Regions from separate parts of the Serratia sp. GW822-FHT06D09 genome, predicted to be linked through region 2. Evidence: predicted binding sites of a transcription regulator. Region 2 holds the regulator's gene; the other holds the start of a gene.

Region 1 (11,431 bases), on a different contig from region 2:
AATTACAAAATTCTAAAAACCGGCCAATTATGCCCGATCTTCACTGTTCTCACTAAATAAATGTCAATTATACGCGACCAGGGTCACTGAATGCGGACGATCAATAGGTGTCGCCTATGCATTCCGGGTTAACATCGTATCGTCATATCAAACCGGCATAATTTTAGCGGGTATTAGGGCATTGCTCAATCTATACGCAAAGAAGTTTAGATGTCCAGATGTATTGACGTCTATCCTCGCTGCGATTAATCTTTAGGCCTCATTCATCCGAATCCCGAGAGCCGAGCGACCCTATGACGCGTAAACCTGCCACGATTGCCGTACGTAGCGGCCTGAACGATGACGAACAGTACGGCTGCGTTGTTCCGCCGATCCACCTTTCCAGCACCTATAATTTTACCGACTTCAATCAGCCTCGCGCTCATGACTACTCGCGCCGCGGTAACCCGACGCGTGACGTGGTCCAGCGTGCGCTGGCGGAACTGGAAGGCGGTGCCGGTGCGGTGATGACCAGCAGCGGAATGTCGGCGATCCATCTGGTGACCACCGTATTGCTGCAGCCCGGCGATCTGCTGGTGGCGCCGCATGATTGCTACGGCGGCAGCTACCGGTTGTTCGATAGCCTCAGCAAGCGTGGCGCTTACCGCGTGCTGTTTGTCGATCAGGGGAATGAAGAGGCGCTGCAGCAGGCGTTGGCGCAAAAGCCCAAGCTGGTGCTGATTGAAAGTCCAAGTAACCCGCTGCTGCGGGTGGTGGATATTGCGGCGATATGCGATGCGGCACACGCAGTGGGGGCCTTGACGGTGGTGGACAACACCTTCCTCAGCCCGGCGCTGCAGCAACCCATCGGGCTGGGTGCCGATCTGGTGGTGCATTCCTGCACCAAATATCTTAACGGCCATTCCGACGTGGTCGCCGGCGCGGTGATCGCCAAAGATAAAGATCTGGCGGTGGAGCTGGCGTGGTGGGCCAATAATATCGGCGTGACCGGCGGCGCGTTCGACAGCTATTTGTTGCTGCGCGGCATGCGTACCCTGTCGCCGCGTATCAAGGCGGCGCAACAAAACGCCGAAGCTATTGTCAGTTATTTACAGCAGCAACCCTTGGTGAAAAAGCTGTATCATCCTTCTCTGCCACAGAACCCTGGGCACGAGATTGCACGTCGTCAGCAACGCGGTTTTGGCGCGATGCTCAGCTTTGAACTGGACGGTGATGAAGCGCTATTGCGCCGTTTTCTGTCTGCCCTTGAGCTGTTTACTCTGGCAGAATCGTTGGGCGGCGTAGAAAGCCTGATCTCGCATGCAGCGACCATGACCCATGCAGGTATGGCGGCAGAAGCCCGTGCGGCGGCCGGTATTTCCGAGAGCCTGCTGCGTATCTCCGTGGGTATTGAAGACAGTGAAGATTTGATTGCCGATCTGGAACGTGCCTTCCAGGCGGCGGCAACGAGGTAAGCATGAATGCAATTGCGGTAGCAGGGCCGGTGAGCGGGCGTCAACTGCACAAGTTTGGCGGCAGCAGCCTGGCGGACGTGAAGTGTTATCTGCGGGTGGCCGGGATCATGGCCGAATACAGCCAGCCAGGCGACATGATGGTGGTGTCGGCTGCCGGCAGCACCACCAACCAACTGATTAGCTGGTTGAAGCTTAGTCAGAGCGATCGCCTTTCTGCGCATCAGGTTCAGCAGACGCTGCGTCGTTATCACAGCGATTTGATTAGCGGTCTGTTACCGCCGGAAACCGCTGAACCCATGATCGCCGAGTTTATTCAGGATCTGGAGCGTCTGGCCGTGTTGCTGGACGAAAAGCTCGACGACGTCATCTATGCCGAGGTGGTTGGTCACGGCGAGATCTGGTCGGCGCGCCTGATGGCGGCGGTACTGAACAAACTGGATATGCAGGCGGCCTGGTTGGACGCGCGCGATTTCCTGCGGGCGGAACGTGCTGCCCAGCCGCAGGTTGATGAAGGCCGTTCTTATCCTCTGCTGCAACAATTGCTGGCACAGCATCCGGGCAAACGCCTGGTGGTGACCGGTTTTATTTCACGCAATGACGCCGGTGAAACCGTGCTGTTAGGGCGTAACGGCAGTGACTACTCCGCCACGCAGGTCGGTGCGTTGGCCGGTGCGGAGCGCGTGACCATCTGGAGCGACGTGGCTGGGGTCTACAGCGCCGATCCCCGCAAGGTGAAAGACGCCTGCCTGCTGCCGCTGCTGCGCCTGGACGAAGCCAGTGAACTGGCGCGTTTGGCGGCTCCGGTGCTGCACACCCGTACTTTGCAGCCGGTATCCGGCAGCGATATCGATCTTCAACTGCGTTGCAGTTATCAGCCGGAACAGGGTTCAACGCGTATCGAACGCGTGCTGGCCTCGGGCACCGGTGCGAAGATCGTCACCAGCCATGACGACGTGTGTTTGATTGAGCTGCAGGTTGCCAGTCAGCATGATTTTAAACTGGCGCAGCAAGAGTTGGATTTGGTGCTTAAGCGCGCGCAGATCAAACCGTTGGCGGTAGGGGTTCATCCGGACCGCAGTCTGGTTCAGCTGTGCTACACCTCCGAAGTGGTGAACAGCGTCCTGCACACGCTGCAAAACGCGGGGCTGCCGGGTGAGCTGCAACTGCGCGAAGGCTTGGCGCTGGTGGCGCTGGTAGGTGCCGGCGTTTGTAAAAACCCGCTGCACAGCCATCGCTTCTATCAGCAACTGAAAGACCAGCCGGTAGAGTTTATCTGGCAGGCTGAAGACGGCATCAGCATGGTGGCGGTGCTGCGTCAGGGGCCAACCGCGCTGCTGATCCAGGGCCTGCATCAGACCCTGTTCCGCGCTGAAAAACGTATTGGTCTGGTGCTGTTCGGCAAAGGCAATATCGGCGCACGCTGGCTGGAGCTGTTTGCCCGCGAGCAGAAAAACATCTCCGCCCGCAGCGGCTTCGAATTCAGCCTGGCAGGTGTGGTGGACAGTCGCCGCAGCCTGCTCAATTACGACGGGCTGGACGCCAGCCGCGTATTGGCCTTCTTCGAGGACGAAGCGCAGGAACTGGACGAGGAGTCGTTGTTCTTGTGGATGCGCGCGCACCCGTTTGACGATCTGGTGGTGCTGGACGTGACCGCCAGTGAAAATCTGGCCGAGCAGTATCTGGACTTCGCCAGCTACGGTTTCCATGTGATCAGCGCCAACAAACTGGCGGGAGCGTCGTGCAGCGCCAACTATCGCCAAATTCGCGATGCCTTTGCCAAGACCGGCCGCCACTGGCTGTATAACGCTACCGTCGGTGCCGGTCTGCCGGTCAACCATACGGTACGCGATCTGCGCGACAGTGGTGACAGCATTCTGGCCATTAGCGGCATCTTCTCCGGTACGCTGTCCTGGCTGTTCCTGCAGTTCGACGGCACGGTGCCGTTCACCGACCTGGTGGATCAGGCCTGGCAACAGGGGCTGACAGAACCGGATCCCCGCGTCGATCTCTCCGGTCAGGATGTGATGCGCAAGCTGGTGATCCTGGCGCGCGAAGCGGGCTACGACATTGAGCCGAATCAGGTGCGGGTGGAGTCGCTGGTGCCTGCGGGCGCAGAGCTTGGCTCCGTGGATCAGTTCTTTGAAAATGGTGATGCGTTGAACCAACAGATGTTGCAGCGCTTTGAGGCCGCCAGTGAAATGGGGCTGGTGTTGCGCCATGTTGCGCGTTTCGATGCCAACGGCAAGGCGCGGGTCGGTGTTGAAGCGGTCCGCCCTGAACATCCGCTGGCGTCGTTGCTGCCTTGCGATAACGTATTCGCTATCGAAAGCCGCTGGTATCGTGACAATCCGCTGGTGATCCGTGGACCCGGGGCCGGGCGCGACGTCACTGCCGGCGCGATCCAGTCAGACCTTAACCGTTTGGCGCAGCTGCTTTAATTTTCTTGTGGGCGCGCATTCGTCGCGCCCCTCGTTTTTCCTGCCATAATTCTCTGTGTTGCGAACATGAAATTCCTTCTCTTAACGGGTGAGGATTAATCATCGTATTCCCCTCACTTTCCTGTTGACTCTTTAGCCAACATACGGCATTTTCTATCTAGACGTCTAAACGTATAGACGCTTATCAAAACAAGCAGAACAGCGATCGATAAGAGGCGGGCAGGGTATGAGTTTTTTCCACGCAAACCAGCGGGAAGCGCTGAATCAGAGTCTGGCGGAGTTAAACGGCCAGATTAACGTATCATTTGAATTCTTCCCGCCGCGCACCAGCGAGATGGAAGACACCCTGTGGCAATCCATTGACCGCCTGAGCAGCCTGAAGCCAAAATTTGTTTCCGTGACCTATGGCGCTAACTCCGGCGAGCGCGATCGCACCCACAGCATCATCAAAGGGATCAAGGATCGCACCGGTCTGGATGCGGCCCCACACCTGACCTGCATCGATGCCAGTCCGGCTCAGCTGCGTGAGATTGCGACCGATTACTGGAACAGCGGCATCCGTCATATTGTGGCACTGCGTGGCGACCTGCCACCGGGCAGCGGCAAGCCGGATATGTACGCGACCGATTTGGTGGCCTTGCTGAAGGAGGTCGGCGATTTCGATATCTCGGTTGCCGCTTACCCTGAAGTGCATCCGGAAGCGAAAAGCCCGCAGGCGGACCTGATTAACCTGAAACGTAAAATCGATGCCGGCGCCAACCGGGCGATTACCCAGTTCTTTTTCGATGTGGAAAGCTACCTGCGCTTCCGCGATCGTTGCGTCGCTACCGGCATTGATGTGGAAATCGTCCCGGGCATTCTGCCGGTATCCAACTTCAAGCAGCTGCAGCGTTTTGCCACCATGACCAACGTACGCGTACCGAGCTGGATGACCAGCATGTTTGAAGGGCTGGATGACGACGCGGAAACCCGCAAAATGGTCGGCGCCAATATCGCGATGGATATGGTGAAGATCCTCAGCCGCGAAGGGGTAAAGGATTTCCACTTCTATACGCTCAACCGTGCCGAGATGAGCTACGCCATTTGCCATACGCTGGGTGTGCGTCCGGTCGCGGCCTGATTCACTCTATTCATCATCATCGGGAAGGGCGCTGGGTCAATACAGCGCCCTTTTTGTTGGGCGCAATTTCCTCCAATACCGCTACCGCTGCTGGGCAACCCGTCGAGATGCAGCATCCGTCAGCGGGGGATAAAAAAAAGGCCCCTGCAAGCAGGAGCCGTGCTTTTGGCGCTTAACCTAGCCGGTATTGCGCATCCCGGCGGCAACGCCGGCAATGGTGACCATCAGCGCCTGCTCAACGCGGGCGTCCGGGTGCTCCTGCTGGCGCGAACGGTGCAGCAGCTCAGCCTGCAGGACGTTCAACGGGTCGGTGTACACGTTACGCAGCGCAATGGATTCGGCGATCCACGGCAGGTCTTCCATCAGGTGCGCGTCATTGGCGATGGTCAGCACCACCTTGATGTCGCTTTCCAACTGATCGCGCAGCTGCTGGCCCAGTGGCCACAGCGATTTGTCCACCAGGCGTTGGTCGTAATATTCCGCCAGCCACAGGTCGGCCTTGGCGAACACCATTTCCAGCATCGCAATACGGGTGGAGAAGAACGGCCAGTCGCGGCACATGGCTTCCAGCTGATCCTGCTTGCCGGCTTTTACCGCTTCCTGCAAACCGGCACCGGCGCCCAGCCAGGCCGGTAACATCAGACGGTTCTGCGTCCAGGCGAAGATCCACGGAATGGCGCGCAGGCTCTCTACGCCGCCGTTTGGCTTGCGCTTGGCAGGGCGGGAGCCCAGCGGCAGTTTGCCCAGCTCCAGTTCCGGCGTGGCGGCGCGGAAATAAGGCACAAAATCCGGGTTTTCGCGCACGTAGCCACGGTACATTTTGCATGAGGTGTCTGACAGCTCATCCATCAGCGTACGCCACTCTTTTTTCGGCTCTGGCGGCGGCAGCAGGTTGGCTTCCAGGATGGCACCGGCATACAGCGCCAGGCTGCTGATGGTGACTTCCGGCAAACCGAATTTGAAGCGGATCATCTCGCCTTGCTCGGTCACGCGCAGGCCGCCTTTCAGGCTGCCCGGCGGTTGCGACAGCAGTGCCGCATGCGCAGGTGCGCCGCCGCGGCCAATCGAACCGCCACGGCCGTGGAACAGAGTCAGCGCTACGCCAGCCTTTTCGCAGGTTTTGATCAGTGCGTCTTGAGCGCGGTATTGCGCCCAGGAGGCGGCCATCACCCCGGCGTCTTTCGCCGAGTCGGAATAGCCGATCATCACCATCTGTTTGCCCTGGATAAAGCCGCGATACCAGTCAATATTCAGCAACTGGGTCATCACGTCGTCGGCGTTATTCAGGTCGTCGAGAGTTTCGAACAGCGGCGCGACCGGCAGCGGGAACGGACAACCGGCTTCTTTCAGCAGCAGGTGAACCGCCAGCACGTCCGAAGGCGTGCGCGCCATGGAGATCACGTAGGCGGCAATCGAGCCTTCTGGCGCCTCGGCGATCACCCGGCAGGTTTCCAGCACTTCCTGGGTGTCGGCGCTCGGTTCCCACTTCAACGGCACCAGCGGGCGTTTGGAATTCAGTTCACGGATCAGGAACGCCTGCTTGTCGGCTTCTGACCAGCTTTCGTAGTCGCCAAGGCCCAGGTAGCGGGTCAGTTCGGCGATGGCTTCGGTGTGGCGCGTGCTTTCCTGGCGAACGTCGATGCGTACCAGCGGCACACCAAAGCAGCGCACGCGACGCAGGGTATCCAGTAATTGGCCGTTGGCGATGATGCTCATACCGCAGGCCTGCAGCGACTGGTAACAGGCGAACAGCGGTTCCCACAGCTGTTCGTTATTCACCAGCAGATCGTGCGGCTTCAGCACGCGCTCGCCTTTCAGGCGGCCTTCCAGATAAGCCTGAGAGCTCATCAACTGGCTGCGTAGCTGCTTCATGATTTCGCGGTACGGCTCTTGAACCTCGTCACCACCGGCCCGTGCGCGCAGTTCCGGAGTACATTCGGTCATCGACAGTTCGGACACCAGCACCTGAATATCGCGGGTGAACAGATCGCAGGCTTTCCAGCGGCTCAGCAGCAGCACGTGGCGGGTGATCTCGGCCGTGACGTTCGGGTTGCCGTCGCGGTCACCGCCCATCCAGGACGTGAAACGCACCGGCACCGCTTCCGCCGGCAGGCTGTAATCAATGGAGTTTTCCAGCTGTTCGTTGAATTCGCGCAGGAAGGCAGGCACCCCTTCCCACAGGCTGTTTTCCACCACCGCAAAGCCCCACTTGGCTTCGTCAACCGGGGACGGACGGTGTTTGCGGATCTCGTCGGTATGCCACGATTGAGCCACCAACTGACGCAGGCGGCGCATGATCTTGTTGCGCTCGTAGTCGGCCAGATCGTTATGGTCGAGCTGGCTGAGGCAGGTGTTCACCTCTACCAGTTTGTGGATCAGGGTGCGGCGGGTGATTTCCGTCGGGTGCGCAGTCAGCACCAGCTCGATAGAAAGTTGAGACACCGCATTCTGCAGCTCTTTGGTGCTGAGCTTTTTGTCTTTCAGCCGGGTGAACAACTGGGCCAGCGCTTCCGGGTTGCTGGCGGCTTCACCGTTGGGTGAAATGCTGTGGTACTGCTCGGCGGTATTGGTCAGATTGAGAAACTGACTGAAGGCGCGTGCGACCGGCAGCAACTCGTCGTTGGACAGGTTTTGCAAGGTGGAAAGCAGCTCCTGACGGTGCGCTTCATTGCCTGCACGTGAAGATTTGGAAAGCTTACGGATAGTTTCAACGCGATCGAGAATATGCTCGCCCAGCGCTTCTTTGATGGTATCGCCGAGCAATTTGCCGAGCATACTGACATTACTTCGCATTGCCGAATATTGTTCGTTCATATAACCCCTGACCCAGTTCTGTATTTACCCTTCATCTTTCAAGCCACAGCGGTGTTGGCTGCGCGCTCTCACCCCGTTCACTTGGTTGATCCAAGCTCCCGGGGATTCAAGCGTTCGCTGCCTAGCTGCAACTTGAAATCTATTGGGTAGATGATTTTTATCTTGTAAGTAAGTTTCACATGTCAGGCGAAGAGCGCCTGTTTCATCTCGCCACGTTCCTGTCCAATCGTCAATTGACACTATTTTTAGCAAAAAAACATCAAAATCGGCGCATTTTCTGAAATTTAATTACGGCACGCCGGTTATCAGTCTGGCTTATTTCATTGGTTTAATACGTATTTTGAGGTAGGGGAAATGATAAATCATAACCCCTACTTTGTATCAGGTTTATTGACGGCAGAAATGATCGACCAGTTGGCCCAGCAGTTTGCGCGTGGGTTCGATAAAGCCGGTATCGATGTATTCATCCGGCTGATGCGCCTGGTCGATAGAGCCGGGGCCCAGCACCAGGGTCGGACAGACCTGCTGGACGAACGGCGCCTCGGTGCAATAGTTGACCACCTGTGTACGGGTGCCCAGCAGTTTCTCAATCACCGCCACCATCTGATGATCGGTCGGACACTCGTAGCCCGGTACCGAGGCATGCAGTTCTTCAATGCTCAGGCGGCCCGGCCAGCGTTGGCTGATGGGTTCCAGCGTTTGGTGCATCAGTTCGTTGATATTGTCGAGCGTCATGCCCGGCAGCGGACGGATATCCAGATGCAGTTCACAGCAGGCGCAGATGCGGTTAGCGGCATCGCCGCCGCTGATATGGCCGAAGTTCATGGTGGGATAAGGCACGGCGAATGCCGGGTTGTTGTAGCGCTCCTGCAGCGTTTTACGCAGCTCCATCAAACGGCCGATGGTGTCATGCATCAGATCGATGGCGTTCACGCCGCGCGCCGGGTCGCTCGAATGGCCAGATTGGCCGACAATGCGAATGGCGTTGGCCATATGGCCTTTGTGCGCACGCACCGGCTGCAATGAGGTCGGTTCGCCGATAATCGCGAAGTCAGGGCGGATGCTGGTCGAGGCGGCGAAGTAACGTGCGCCGGCCATCGTCGTTTCTTCATCTGCGGTGGCCAAAATGTACAGCGGCTTGGTCAGCTGGCTGGCATCGATGTCACGCACCGCATCCAAAATAAAGGCAAAGAAGCCCTTCATGTCGGCGGTACCCAGTCCATACAGCTTATTGTCGTGCTCGGTCAGGGTGAAAGGATCGCGTGTCCAACGGCCTTCATCATAAGGCACGGTATCGGTGTGGCCCGCCAGCAGCAGGCCGCCACTGCCTTCGCCAATGCTTGCCAGCAGGTTGAATTTGTTGCGGCTGTCCGGCACCGGCTGCACGTCGACGCGGAAACCCAAATCGGCAAACCAGCCGGCCAGCAAGTTGATTAACGCTTCATTACTCTGATCGAGGGCACCATCGGTGGCGCTGATCGACGGAGTGGCGATCAACGCCCGGTACAGCTCAATAAATGGAGGTAATTTCATCTTCACTGTTGACAGCCTTTGGTTAGGTTGGTATCAATATTCATGCAGTTATTGTGAATAAAAATACAGTAAGCTGGAGCGTAAGGGAACCCGATTCCCGGATGATTATAAAAACATCAACGCTCGACCTCGTGGGTGAACGGCGAAACAACGCTGGTGAGCCTGGAAACCTGAGTCGAAAACGACCAAACGCAAGTCAAGAAGGTGAAAGGCCCCATGTTGAATACGCTGATTGTCGGTGCCAGCGGTTATGCCGGAGCGGAGCTCACGGCGTACCTTAATCGTCACCCACACATGAACATAACCGCTTTAGCGGTTTCAGCGCAAAGTGCAGATGCAGGAAAATTGCTTTCCGATTTGCACCCTCAGTTAAAAGGCATCGTTGATCTGCCGTTGCAACCACTGGTTGACGTTGCGAAAGCGGCTGAAGGTATCGACGTGGTGTTTTTGGCCACGGCGCATGAGGTCAGCCACGATATCGCGCCGGCGTTCCTGGCCGCCGGTTGCGTGGTGTTCGATCTTTCCGGTGCATTCCGCGTAAAAGATACCGCTTTCTACAGCCAGTACTACGGTTTTGAACATCAGCATGCCGAGCTGCTGGAGCAGGCGGTATATGGCCTGGCGGAGTGGCAGAGCGACGAAATCAAACGGGCGCAGCTGATAGCCGTGCCAGGCTGTTACCCAACGGCAGCGCAGCTGGCACTGAAACCGCTGATCGACCAAGGTTTGCTGAACCTCGACCAGTGGCCGGTCATCAACGCCACCAGCGGCGTTAGCGGCGCGGGCCGCAAGGCCAGCGTTACCACCAGCTTCTGTGAAGTGAGCCTGCAGCCGTACGGAATTTTCAACCACCGCCATCATCCGGAAATCGTCGCGCACCTGGGAGTGCCGGTCATCTTTACGCCACATTTGGGTAACTTCCCGCGTGGTATTCTCGAAACCATCACCTGTCGCCTTAAAGCCGGCGTGACCGCGCAGGACGTGGCCGCCGTTTATCACGCTGCCTATGACGACAAACCGCTGGTGCGGCTGTACGACAAAGGCGTGCCAGCGCTGAAGTCAGTGGTTGGGTTGCCGTTTTGCGATATCGGCTTTGCCGTGCAGGGCGAACACCTGATTGCCGTGGCGGTGGAAGACAACCTGTTGAAAGGCGCAGCCGCTCAGGCGGTGCAATGCCTGAATATCCGTTTTGGGTTCCCGGAAACCCAGTCATTACTTTAATAAATCACCAGCGTGGGATGTAAACAGCGATGAACCCGTTAATTATCAAGTTAGGTGGCGTGTTATTAGACAGTGAAGAAGCGCTGGAGCGTTTGTTTACCGCGCTGGACAGCTACCGCCAGCAGCATCAGCGCCCACTGGTTATCGTCCATGGCGGCGGTTGCGTGGTGGACGAACTGATGAAGCAGCTTTCCCTGCCGGTGGTGAAGAAAAATGGGCTGCGGGTCACCCCGGCCGATCAGATCGACATTATCACCGGCGCACTGGCCGGTACGGCCAACAAAACCTTGCTGGCATGGGCGATCAAACACCAGATTAATGCCGTAGGCCTGAGCCTGGCGGACGGCGGCAGCGTCACCGTCACCCCGCTCGATCCGGCGCTTGGCCACGTAGGCAACGCGCAGCCGGGGTCGCCGGCGTTGCTCAATACCCTACTGGGTGCCGGCTACCTGCCGGTGATCAGCTCTATCGGTATTACCGCCGATGGGAAGTTAATGAATGTAAACGCCGATCAGGCGGCGACCGCGTTGGCCGCCACGCTGGGTGCGGATTTGATCCTGCTGTCGGATGTCAGTGGCATCCTCGACGGAAAAGGGCAGCGCATCGCAGAAATGACGGCGCAAAAAGCGGAACAACTGATTGCCCAGGGCATCATCACTGATGGTATGGTGGTGAAGGTGAATGCGGCGCTCGATGCGGCCCGCACCCTCGGTCGCCCGGTAGATATCGCCAGTTGGCGCCATGCCGATCAGCTTCCTGCACTGTTTAACGGCGTGTCGATTGGCACCCGGATCCTCGCTTAAATTTAGAATTAAAAAGGAAAAGACCATGCAAAACCAAGGCATCAAAAA
Region 2 (11,431 bases):
GATCCCGATCAACAGCAACCTGATGATCCACGTGGGTAACGATGTGCGGCTGGATGCCTTTGGCTTAAAAGCCCGCCTGAAGGGCGATCTGAAAGTAGTGCAGGACAAGAATGGCCTGGGCCTGAACGGCCAGATTGACATCCCTTCCGGTCGCTTCCATGCTTATGGTCAGGATTTGATCGTCCGCAAGGGCCAACTGATGTTCTCAGGGCCGCCGGATCAGCCGCTGCTGAATATTGAAGCCATCCGTAATCCTGAATCGACCGAAGACGACGTTACCGCTGGGGTACGCGTTACCGGGTTGGCGGATGCACCCAAGCTGGAAGTGTTCTCGGATCCGGCCAAATCTCAGCAGGAAGCGCTGTCTTATCTGCTGCGCGGGCAGGGATTGGGCAGTTCCGGCGCCGATGGTAACGCAATGACCTCAATGTTAATTGGGATGGGGGTTGCACAAAGTGGTCAACTTGTGGGTAAAATCGGCGAGGCGTTTGGCGTAAGCAATTTGGCCCTGGATACTCAGGGTGTCGGCGACAGTTCCCAGGTTGTCGTGAGCGGTTATGTTCTCCCAGGCTTACAAGTAAAATATGGGGTGGGTATTTTCGACTCGCTGGCTACGTTGACGTTGCGTTACCGCCTGATGCCTAAATTGTATCTGGAAGCGGTGTCTGGTCTCGACCAGGCATTAGATTTGCTCTATCAGTTTGAGTTTTAGCGATGCGAATAATTGTCTACGGCAGTTTACGACGCAAACAGGGAAACAGCCATTGGATGACCAACGCCCAATGGCTCGGCGAGCATGAGCTCGAAGGCTATCAGATTTATAATCTGGGCCATTACCCGGCGGCGATCCCTGGAGAGGGCACGGTACATTGCGAAGTGTACCGCATCAACTCATCGATTTTGGCTGAGCTGGACGAACTGAAAAGCAACACCAAGGACTATAAGCGCGAGCTGATTCAGACGCCTTATGGGAGTGCGTGGATCTACCTGTATAAACACAGTGTGGACGGTTACCCGCGAATTAACAGCGGCGACTGGCTGAAGCGTCTCGACGAAAAGTAAAAAAAACACCGCTCACTGAGCGGTGTTTTTTTATCGGACGGCGGGCAAGAATTACTTCTTGGCGGCACGCTCGAAAGAAGCAACGATTTCAGCTTTGGCAGCGGCAGCATCTGCCCAGCCTTCCACTTTCACCCATTTGCCTTTTTCCAGATCTTTGTAGTGCTCGAAGAAGTGAGCGATCTGGGCACGCAGCAGTTCCGGCAGGTCGTTCACGTCTTTGATGTGATCGTACTCTTTGGTCAGCTTGCTGTGCGGTACGGCAACCAGTTTCGCATCTTCGCCGGCTTCGTCGGACATCTTCAACACGCCAACCGGACGGCAGCGGATCACAGAACCAGGCTGCAGTGGGTATGGGGTTGGCACCAGCACGTCAACCGGGTCACCGTCCAGAGACAGGGTGTGGTTGATGTAACCGTAGTTGCACGGGTAGAACATCGCGGTGGACATGAAACGGTCAACGAACAGCGCACCGGTGTCCTTGTCGATTTCATATTTGATCGGATCGGCGTTTGCCGGGATTTCGATAACAACGTAGATGTCTTCCGGCAGGTCTTTGCCAGCAGGGACCAGGTTCAAGCTCATGTCGGTTTCCTTTAATCAAACCAGAAATGGAGTGGCGGCTATTATAGCGGACTCTTTTGCGATTTCCTGCCCTTTTCATCATCCCCGCCCCGGCGCAGAGCCATCCATCGAATTTCCAGATAAATCCTCCCACGGCGTTAAGTTTTCTCGAGGGTTGCCGATAACTTCATCAAATAATAATGAGTCGGCGAAGTCTGGCTCCGCGTTTTACCTCCTCTACGTAAGATCTCACTATTTCTGAAGCCGGGAAGAACTCATGCTAAAAAAGATTACGGTCAAGGCCGGGCTGATTGCCCTGTTGAGCCTGATGACGCTGCTGTTGATTATGGTCAGCACGATTGGCGTCAACGCGATTAACGAAGGATCGCGCTCGTTACACACCCTGAATCAAATCCTGGGGGAAGAGTTGGGGTCGCTGGCCAGCAGTTCCAACCTGACGCTGCGCGCCAGAACCGCTGCCTCACTGGCGGTACGCCAACGGGAAATCGGCCAGATTGAGGTTTCAGATGCTACGGTGGGCCGTATCTATGACTATCTTGCGCAATCGAAGCAGGAAATGGCGCGTTTTGTCAGCGTCGGTACCGTTACCGAACGTGGACGCGAGCTGTCCGGTCGTTTGCAAAACAGCTACCGCGCCTATCTGGAACAGGGCGTTGGGCCGATGGCCGATGCCATCAAGGCCGGCAAAGTTGATGATTACTACGATATTCAGGAAACAAAAATTTCCGCGTTGAGCATCGCTTTTGAAAAGGACCTCAGCGACTTCCGCAGCTTCGCCATGAAGATTGGCCAGCAGCGGGTGAATGAAGCGGAAAGCAATGCCAGCACCAAAATTACGCTGATCGTGATTGCTGGCCTGCTCAGCATTTTGCTGGCGCTACTGGCCTGGTTTGCGCTGCGGGTGATTATTCTGCGTCCGCTCGATGAGTCAATTGCCCAGCTGGAACATATCGCCAGCGGCGACCTGACGCACCGCATCACCGGCGAAGGCGAGACCGAAATGGGCCGTCTGGTGCGTGCGATGCAGCGGATGCAGCAGGCCTTGGTCAGTTCGGTCAGCAAGGTGCGCGATGCCAGCAGCCAAATCGATACCGGTTCACGCGAACTGGCTGCCGGCAACCTGCACCTGGCGCAGCGTACCGAAGAATCAGCCGCTTCTCTGGAAGAAACCGCCGCCAGCATGGAACAGCTGACCTCGACGGTGAAGATGAACGCCGAGAACTGCGAACAGGCGAATCAACTGGCGCTGAGCGTATCCGATATTGCCAACCAAGGCAGTGAAGTGGTCAGTCAGGTCATGGACAAGATGCAGGCGATCACCGATAGCTCACGCCGCATTGCCGATATCATCAGCGTGATGGACGGCATTGCCTTCCAGACCAACATTCTGGCGTTGAATGCGGCGGTGGAAGCTGCACGTGCCGGTGAACAAGGGCGTGGTTTTGCCGTGGTGGCCGGTGAGGTTCGCAGCCTGGCTCAGCGCAGCGCGCAGTCGGCGAAAGAGATCAAAGGGTTGATTGAAGCGTCGCAGAATCGGGTGCAGGAAGGCGAACAAATGGCCGGTTCGGCGGCGAAAACCATGAACGGCATTACCGGTGAAGTGGGCCGGGTGACGGCGCTGATGCGGGAAATCTCTGCGGCTACGCGTGAGCAAAGCAGCGGCATTGAGCAGGTAAACCTGGCGGTGGCGCAGATGGATCAGGTGGCGCAACAGAATGCGGCCTTGGTCGAAGAGTCGGCGGCGGCGACGCGCTCGCTGGAGGATCAGGCGCAGTTGCTGGCGCAGAGCATGGCGGCGTTCAAATTATAATGCCGGGGACGGCAAGCCGTCCCCCACATCGAACTCGTTATTCGTCCGGGTTCTCAGCGATAAAGCGCTCAGCGTCTTCCACCATGGATTTGGTGCCGACAAAGAACGGTGCGCGCTGGTGCAGTTTCACCGGGGTGATGTCCAGAATACGGTTTTTACCGTCGCTGGCTTTACCGCCGGCCTGTTCCGCCAGGAACGCCATCGGGTTGCATTCATACAGCAGGCGCAGCTTGCCTTGCGGGTGGCTGGCGGTGCTTGGATAAATGTAGATGCCGCCTTTCAGCAGGTTGCGGTGGAAGTCGGCAACCAGTGAACCGATGTAGCGTGAGGTATAAGGGCGTTGTGTAGCTTCGTCCTGTTCCTGACAATATTTGATGTATTTCTTCACGCCGCGCGGGAACTTGATGTAGTTACCTTCGTTGATGGAATACATATTGCCGCTGGCCGGGAAGCGGACTTTCTCGTGGGAGAGGCAGAACACGCCCAGAGAAGGATCGTAGGTAAAGGCATGCACGCCATAACCGGTGGTGTACACCAGCATGGTGGATGAACCGTAAACCACGTAGCCTGCGGCGACCTGTGCGCTGCCTGGCTGCAGGAAGTCTTCTTCGGTCACTGGCGTACCGACCGGGGTAATGCGACGATAGATAGAGAAAATCGTACCGACCGAGACGTTGACATCGATGTTGGACGAACCGTCCAACGGATCCATCAGCACCACATACTTGGCATTTTCAGCCCGCTCGCCGTCGAATATCACGATTTCATCTTCTTCTTCAGAAGCGATACCCGCAACTTCACCGCGCGCTTTCAATGCTGCTTTCAGCTTTTCATTCGCGTACAGGTCCAGTTTCATCTGAACTTCGCCCTGTACATTGGAAACGCCGCTGGTCCCCAGAATATCCACCAGACCCGCTTTGTTGATATCGCGGTGGATGATTTTGGCGCCCAGTTTAATTGCAGAAAGTAGCGCAGTCAGCTCGCCGGTGGCGTGTGAGAAGTCGTGCTGTTTCTCGACGATAAATTCGCCTAACGTTTTCATGACACAATCCCTGAATCTACGGATGGGTAGCGGTTTGTTAACAAACCGCCAACGTATTCGCGAGCAGTGTAGCCCAAAGATGAACGCTATTCATAGGCAAATCCATTTCTTCTGGACGATTCTGAGCGTTAGAATGAGCCAACATTCGACGTACTCTATGAGAAAACTATGCGCATTCACATTCTTGGGATCTGTGGCACCTTTATGGGCGGGCTGGCGGTGCTGGCTCGTTCGCTAGGGCATGAGGTGACCGGCTCTGACGCTAATGTCTATCCGCCGATGAGCACGCTGTTGGAGAAGGAAGGGATCGACCTGATCCAGGGCTACGATCCTGCTCAATTGGATCCGGCGCCGGATCTGGTGATCATCGGTAACGCCATGACGCGGGGTAATCCTTGCGTTGAAGCGGTACTGGAACAAGGGATCCCTTACGTTTCCGGCCCGCAGTGGCTGCACGATTATGTGCTGCGCGATCGCTGGGTGCTGGCCGTGGCCGGCACGCATGGCAAGACCACTACCGCCGGTATGGCCACCTGGATCCTGGAAGCCTGCGGCTATCAACCGGGCTTTGTTATCGGTGGCGTTCCGGGCAACTTTGACGTTTCCGCGCGTCTGGGCGGTAGCCCGTTCTTTGTGATCGAAGCCGATGAGTATGACTGCGCCTTCTTCGACAAGCGTTCCAAGTTTGTGCATTACAGCCCGCGTACGCTGATCATGAATAACCTGGAGTTCGATCACGCTGATATCTTCGACGATCTGAAAGCGATCCAGAAACAGTTCCACCATCTGGTGCGTCTGGTGCCGGGCAAGGGCAAGATCATTTTGCCTGATAACGACAACCACCTGAAACAGGTGATGGCGATGGGCTGTTGGAGTGAGCAAGAGCTGGTCGGGGAAGAGGGCGCATGGCGCGCTCAAAAATTAACGCCGGACGCCAGCCATTATGCGGTGTTCCTCGACGGCGAACAGGTGGGCGAAGTGAAGTGGTCGCTGGTGGGTGAACACAACATGCATAACGGTTTGATGGCCATTGCCGCCACGCGCCACCTTGGTGTGCTGCCAGCCGATGCCTGTCGCGCGCTCGGTGAGTTTATCAATGCTCGCCGCCGTCTGGAACTGCGCGGTGAAGCTCATGGCGTTACGGTGTATGACGATTTTGCCCATCACCCAACGGCGATCCTGGCGACCTTGGCCGCATTGCGCGGCAAGGTTGGCGGTACCGCGCGCATTTTGGCTGTGCTCGAGCCGCGCTCCAATACCATGAAAATGGGGATCAGCAAGAATGATTTGGCACCGTCTCTGGGCCGTGCCGATGAGGTCTTCCTGTTCCAACCGCACCATATCCCCTGGCAGGTGGCGGAAGTCGCGGAAGCCTGTGTACAGCCGGCCCACTGGAGCGCCGATCTCGACACGCTGGTGGACATGATCGTGAAAACGGCCCAGCCTGGCGACCACATTTTGGTGATGAGTAACGGCGGCTTCGGTGGGATCCATGACCGTTTGCTGGAGGCATTGGCCCACAAGTCAGAACCTAAAGTGACTTATTGATCGTCGATTCAGTGTGACTGAAGCAAAACTAAAAGGCCGCTTGCGGCCTTTTCTTTTGCCCATAAAAAAGCCCTCGCGAGCGAGGGCAACGGGGTTCGTCGGATAGGACGACGAAGTTTCTTCAAGGAATCAGTGCTTACGATAGAACTCGGCAGTGGCAGTGACGAGGGTAATCAGTTCGGTAAGCAGGGTTCCCTGAATTGTTATTTGTAGATTTCGGCTGTCGCGTGCCAATTGCCGTTTTCGTAGGCTTCGATCACGCGGTAGGCTTTAGCGCCTTGTTTATCGGCTTTGTCAGACAGGGCCTGGCGAATATCGGAAGGCGCGCCGGTGACGCCGCTGACGGTGATGGTACCGGCAGACTGGAGCGTATTGGCCTGGTCGTTAGTGATTAACGTCGCGGCGGAAGCGCCGAACGAAACGACAGACAGCAGGCTAAGTGCAGCGAGAGTGGTTTTCATGTTCATGATAGTGCGTCCTGTTGTGATAACCGCCTGGAAGGGCTTTTGCAGCGTTTTTGTACTTGAAGGCTGTTATCAGTGGTGCTCGGTACCAGAGTTATATTGCCCGTTGCCGGGTAACGCCTTGTACTTATTTGTAAATTTCTGCTGTCGCGTGGAAGTTACCTTCGTTGCGTGCTTCGATTACACGGTAAGCGGTCGCCCCTTTGGCATCGGCTTTTTCAGACAGTGCCTGACGGATATCTGAAGGTGCACCGGCAACGCCGCTGACGGTAATGGTGCCTGCAGATTGCATTTTTGCGGCCTGGCTTGCATCAACAGATTGTGCTGCAAATGCGCCGAAAGAAAGCATGGAGAGAACGCTCATGGTTGCAATGGTAGATTTAATTTTCATGATTTGACCTTTTCGTATTCTTTTATCAGTTCCAGCGAACTGTGATTTACGTCACGGAAATGAGTATACATCTAGTAACGCCAAAAATTAATAGTTCGCTAACAGTTTCTAGTGAAACTTTATTATGACGATCCTTATCTTTTATAACCAGATGGAATAAAAAGCGGTTATAAAACGATCTTTTGATGTTAAATTTATGTAATTTCAATAAGGTAAGTGCTTTTGACCAAAAGTGCGGAAGATCACAGTAGCTATCACTAGCTAAGCGGAAATGTCATTGAAATGTGTTGCGAAGAGAAAGAAACCTGGCGTTAAAAGTGGTAGGGGGAGGGGGAAAAGTAAGGATGGGGTTAAAGAAACGCTAACAAAACGCGACGGCTCGCCGCATTTTGTTAGCGTTATGCATCACAGCTCCTGTTCGAACAGGGTCAGGATGGCTTCGTACAGCTGGCGCGCGGTAAAGCTGCTGGCTGGGGTAACGAAAATGGTGTCGTCACCGGCGATGGTGCCGAGAATACCTTCGGATTTGCCCAGAGAATCCAGCAGGCGAGCAATGAGCTGCGCGGCGCCGGGGCTGGTGTGGATAACGACAACTGCATCGTTATGATCGACATCCAGCACCAGATTCTTCAGCGGGCTGGTAGTGGTCGGCACGCCGAGTTCAGCGGGAAGGCAATACACCATTTCCATTTTGGCATTGCGCGTACGCACCGCGCCGAACTTGGTCAGCATGCGCGATACTTTGGATTGGTTGATGTTTTCGAAGCCTTCTTCTTGCAGCGCCAAAACAATCTCGCCTTGAGAACTGAATTTTTCTTCTTTCAATAACGCTTTAAACGCCTTGATCAGATCTTCCTGCTTTGCGGGATTACGCATTTTGCACCGTGGAATGTTGACAATAGAAGTGATTATTATGCATATAAATGAATTTTTATGCAATCAAAGGACGCCCGGAAAAAATAACAATGCCCGGACAACGAGGAAAGGGCAGCATTTTAACAAAATCCGTACCCCATGAATATGCCCTTTCGGTGACCGAAAATGCCGCCCTCGGTGGTAAAGAAAATGTTATTAAAATGATGTTGTTCTGATGTTGTGTAAGGGTGTAATGTAACCGCCGGTTAACTTGCTCGTGAATAACCTCGCAGTATTTTTGATTAGTGTGCGCTATGCCCTTAATGCGTAAGCTATTTAATCTAAAATGAGCGCGACATCGGCTGTTTTATTGCGCCAGTTCTCAAACAGACTGTTAAGAGATTGTTTTTAAAGGTGTAATAATTTAAGGTCCGTAACCAACATATTCACGGCGCTTTATATATTTAAGATAATAAAGGAGTATAGGATGAAAGTTGCAGTTCTCGGTGCTGCTGGCGGTATCGGCCAGGCCCTCGCCCTTCTACTCAAAACCCAGCTTCCTTCAGGTTCTGAACTCTCTCTCTACGACATTGCCCCCGTTACCCCAGGCGTTGCCGTCGATTTAAGCCACATCCCAACCGCAGTGAAAATCAAAGGCTTCAGTGGCGAAGACGCTACTCCAGCTCTGCACGGTGCAGACGTGGTGCTGATTTCTGCAGGCGTTGCGCGTAAACCAGGTATGGATCGTTCAGATCTGTTCAACGTGAACGCAGGTATCGTGCGTAATCTGATCCAGCAAGTGGCAACCACCTGCCCGAAAGCCTGCATCGGCATTATCACCAACCCGGTCAACACCACCGTGGCTATCGCGGCAGAAGTGCTGAAGAAAGCCGGTGTTTATGACAAGAACAAACTGTTCGGCGTGACCTCGCTGGATATCATCCGTTCCAACACCTTTGTGGCTGAGCTGAAAGGCAAAAAACCGGAAGAGCTGAACGTGCCGGTTATCGGCGGACACTCTGGCGTGACCATTTTGCCGCTGCTGTCGCAGATCCCTGGCGTGAGCTTTACCGATCAGGAAGTGGCCGATCTGACCAAGCGTATCCAAAATGCGGGTACTGAAGTGGTTGAAGCCAAAGCCGGCGGCGGGTCTGCAACCCTGTCTATGGGCCAGGCGGCGGCGCGTTTCGGCCTGTCTCTGGTTCGTGCGTTGCAAGGCGAAAAAGGCGTGGTGGAATGTGCTTATGTGGAAGGCGATGGCAAATACGCTCGCTTCTTCGCGCAGCCGCTGGTGCTGGGTAAGAATGGCGTTGAAGAACGCAAAGACATCGGCACTCTGAGCGCGTTCGAACAGAAAGCGCTGGAAGACATGCTGGATGTTCTGCACAAAGATATCGAACTGGGCGAAAAGTTTATCAATAACTGATCATCCAGCAGTGCATGAGTATGCATAGGCCGCCGGACAACGTACCGGCGGTTTTTTTATGCCCGCAGCTAGGACCGAATACGGGCTTTTCGATCCAGTAAGTTATTGGTATGGGGATCGAAATAGCGGCTCGGCCAGATTTCCGCAGGGTGTATATCGAGCGTTTCGGCAATCAGCCATTCTCCTTTTGGCCAGGGACGCGACAGTGCGTTTGCCAGCGTTGATGAGCTAAGTCCTGCCTTGCGCGACACCGCCGCCAGTGTCGTTCCCTTCTTACGTAAAGCCGCAATGATATCCGCCGGATGCCAATCCTTGTTCCTTGAGTTCATGTTTGCATTCCTTTTTTGATTAGCGAAAGTTCTGTTAGTGGTATAACTAACAGGTCAAGATTAATCGTTTGAACAACATGAAACGCTTATACGGAAACTAGGATACCACTAAATTTCTTAAAAAATATCCAATAAATTTCCTAAAAAAGATCTTCGCCTACTTTTGCCCAGAGAACATGGCCATGAAAAAAGAGTGGTTTGCCGCCAAGGAATTGACCGGCGTGGCAGGGTTACCTTCCTCACCACAGGGAATAAACTTGATGGCGCGTCGTGAAGGCTGGATCAGCCGCCGGCGCAAAGGCGTACAGGGAAAGGCGCTGGAGTATCACATTGACAGTTTGCCGACCGGTACGCGCAATTTACTGATCTTGAAAGAGGAGCCGGCGCTGTATGGAGTTGAGCGCAAGGATCCGCTGACGGTGTGGATTGAGTATTACTACCACCTGACGGAGAGCGAACGCGAAAAGATGTTGGCTTTCCTGATGCGGGAAGGGATTGGCGGCCTGCTGGCGCGTGTCTTTCCGGGGAAATGAACAGACCCGCATCGCGGGTCTGTGGAAACTGCAGGGCGTTTATTATTTCTTAAAAATCGCGTTGAACTGCAAGATGGGCTAATCCTTCCAGCGCGGCACGGTGGGCAGACTCCGGCAGCACCTGCAGTGCGGCAATCGCCTTGTCGGCCTCTTCCTCAGCGCGTTGGCGGGTATATTCCAGCGAGCCGCATTGCTCCATGGCCTGTAAAACCGGCTCCAGCAAATGACGACCGTTGCCCTGTTCAATCGCGCCGCGGATCATGGCTTTCTGCTCGCCTTCACTATTATGCATGGCATGCAGCAAGGGCAGCGTCGGTTTGCCCTCGTTAAGATCGTCACCGGTATTTTTACCCAGGGTGCTGCCGTCGGCGCTGTAATCGAGCAGGTCGTCGATCAGCTGGAAGGCGGTGCCAAGATAGCGGCCGTAATCCTGCAGCGCTTTTTCTTCTGCCTCGCTGGCGCCCGAAAGGATCGCCGAAGATTGTGCCGCCGCTTCGAACAGGCGTGCGGTTTTGCTGTAGATCACCCGCATGTAGCTTTCTTCGGTAATGTTCGGATCGTTCACGTTCATTAACTGCAGCACTTCACCTTCGGCAATCACATTGACCGCCTCGGACATCAGCGCCAATACACGGAGCGATTCCAGGCTGGTCATCATCTGGAAAGCACGCGTATAGATGAAGTCGCCAACCAATACGCTGGCGGCATTGCCGAAGGCGGCATTGGCAGTGGCCTTGCCGCGACGCATATCGGATTCATCCACCACATCATCATGCAGCAGGGTTGCGGTATGAATGAATTCGATCAGCGCAGCGACGGTAATGTGTTTATCACCCTGATAATGCAATGCCCGCGCCGCCAGAACGGCGATCATCGGGCGGATGCGTTTACCGCCACCACTGATAATGTAATAGCCAAGCTGATTGATGAGCGTGACATCGGAATTCAGCTGTTCGAGAATTGTTGCGTTCACGGCCGCCATATCTTGCGCGGTTAACTCGGTAATTTGCTCTAGGTTCATTGTATTTTTTTCAGCTGTGTTTCTCTTCACCGCGTTGAGATCGCTGCTCACATCGGTACATGGCGGTAACTGTCCTACTGATTGTACTTGAAAAACGCCTCAGATAAACGCCATGAAAGAAACTGTGCTTTTTTTCTTCTTTTTTGTACTTCTGGTCTTATTCTGCTCTTGTCATATGCTGGATTATTGCGTAGAATTCGCGCCCTATTGTGAATATTTATAGCGCGCTCTGTACTGAACAGTTGGGCACGCGGAAAGCGGAGTTTTATATGTACGCGGTTTTCCAAAGTGGTGGTAAACAACACCGAGTAAGCGAAGGTCAAACCGTTCGCTTGGAAAAGCTGGACATCGCAACTGGTGAAGCTGTT

The links. The regulator ArgR, encoded in region 2, controls arginine synthesis, uptake and breakdown. The targets are predictions, from matches to a motif close to ANTGAATAAAAATACANT.
Region 1: the regulator ArgR is predicted to act here: its motif matches at 9,412-9,429, upstream of argC (N-acetyl-gamma-glutamyl-phosphate reductase).

Annotation. Positions count from the first base shown of each region.
Region 1 covers NZ_JBXALO010000013.1:97,840-109,270, forward strand. Annotated here, with positions in the region: gene metB (cystathionine gamma-synthase) at 294-1,454, shown strand; gene AC1RKG_RS22750 (bifunctional aspartate kinase/homoserine dehydrogenase II) at 1,457-3,892, shown strand; gene metF (methylenetetrahydrofolate reductase) at 4,119-5,012, shown strand; gene ppc (phosphoenolpyruvate carboxylase) at 5,190-7,826, opposite strand; gene argE (acetylornithine deacetylase) at 8,214-9,359, opposite strand; gene argC (N-acetyl-gamma-glutamyl-phosphate reductase) at 9,576-10,580, shown strand; gene argB (acetylglutamate kinase) at 10,610-11,383, shown strand; gene AC1RKG_RS22780 (argininosuccinate synthase) at 11,409-11,431, shown strand, end outside.
Region 2 covers NZ_JBXALO010000010.1:103,927-115,357, reverse strand. Annotated here, with positions in the region: gene tamB (autotransporter assembly complex protein TamB) at 1-712, shown strand, start outside; gene AC1RKG_RS20965 (gamma-glutamylcyclotransferase family protein) at 715-1,062, shown strand; gene ppa (inorganic diphosphatase) at 1,114-1,644, opposite strand; gene AC1RKG_RS20955 (methyl-accepting chemotaxis protein) at 1,901-3,454, shown strand; gene fbp (class 1 fructose-bisphosphatase) at 3,492-4,496, opposite strand; gene mpl (UDP-N-acetylmuramate:L-alanyl-gamma-D-glutamyl-meso-diaminopimelate ligase) at 4,665-6,044, shown strand; gene yhcN (peroxide/acid stress response protein YhcN) at 6,248-6,511, opposite strand; gene yhcN (peroxide/acid stress response protein YhcN) at 6,636-6,899, opposite strand; gene argR (transcriptional regulator ArgR) at 7,305-7,775, opposite strand; gene AC1RKG_RS20925 (hypothetical protein) at 7,823-7,990, shown strand; gene mdh (malate dehydrogenase) at 8,242-9,180, shown strand; gene AC1RKG_RS20915 (helix-turn-helix domain-containing protein) at 9,249-9,509, opposite strand; gene AC1RKG_RS20910 (DNA-binding protein) at 9,692-10,042, shown strand; gene ispB (octaprenyl diphosphate synthase) at 10,092-11,063, opposite strand; gene rplU (50S ribosomal protein L21) at 11,333-11,431, shown strand, end outside.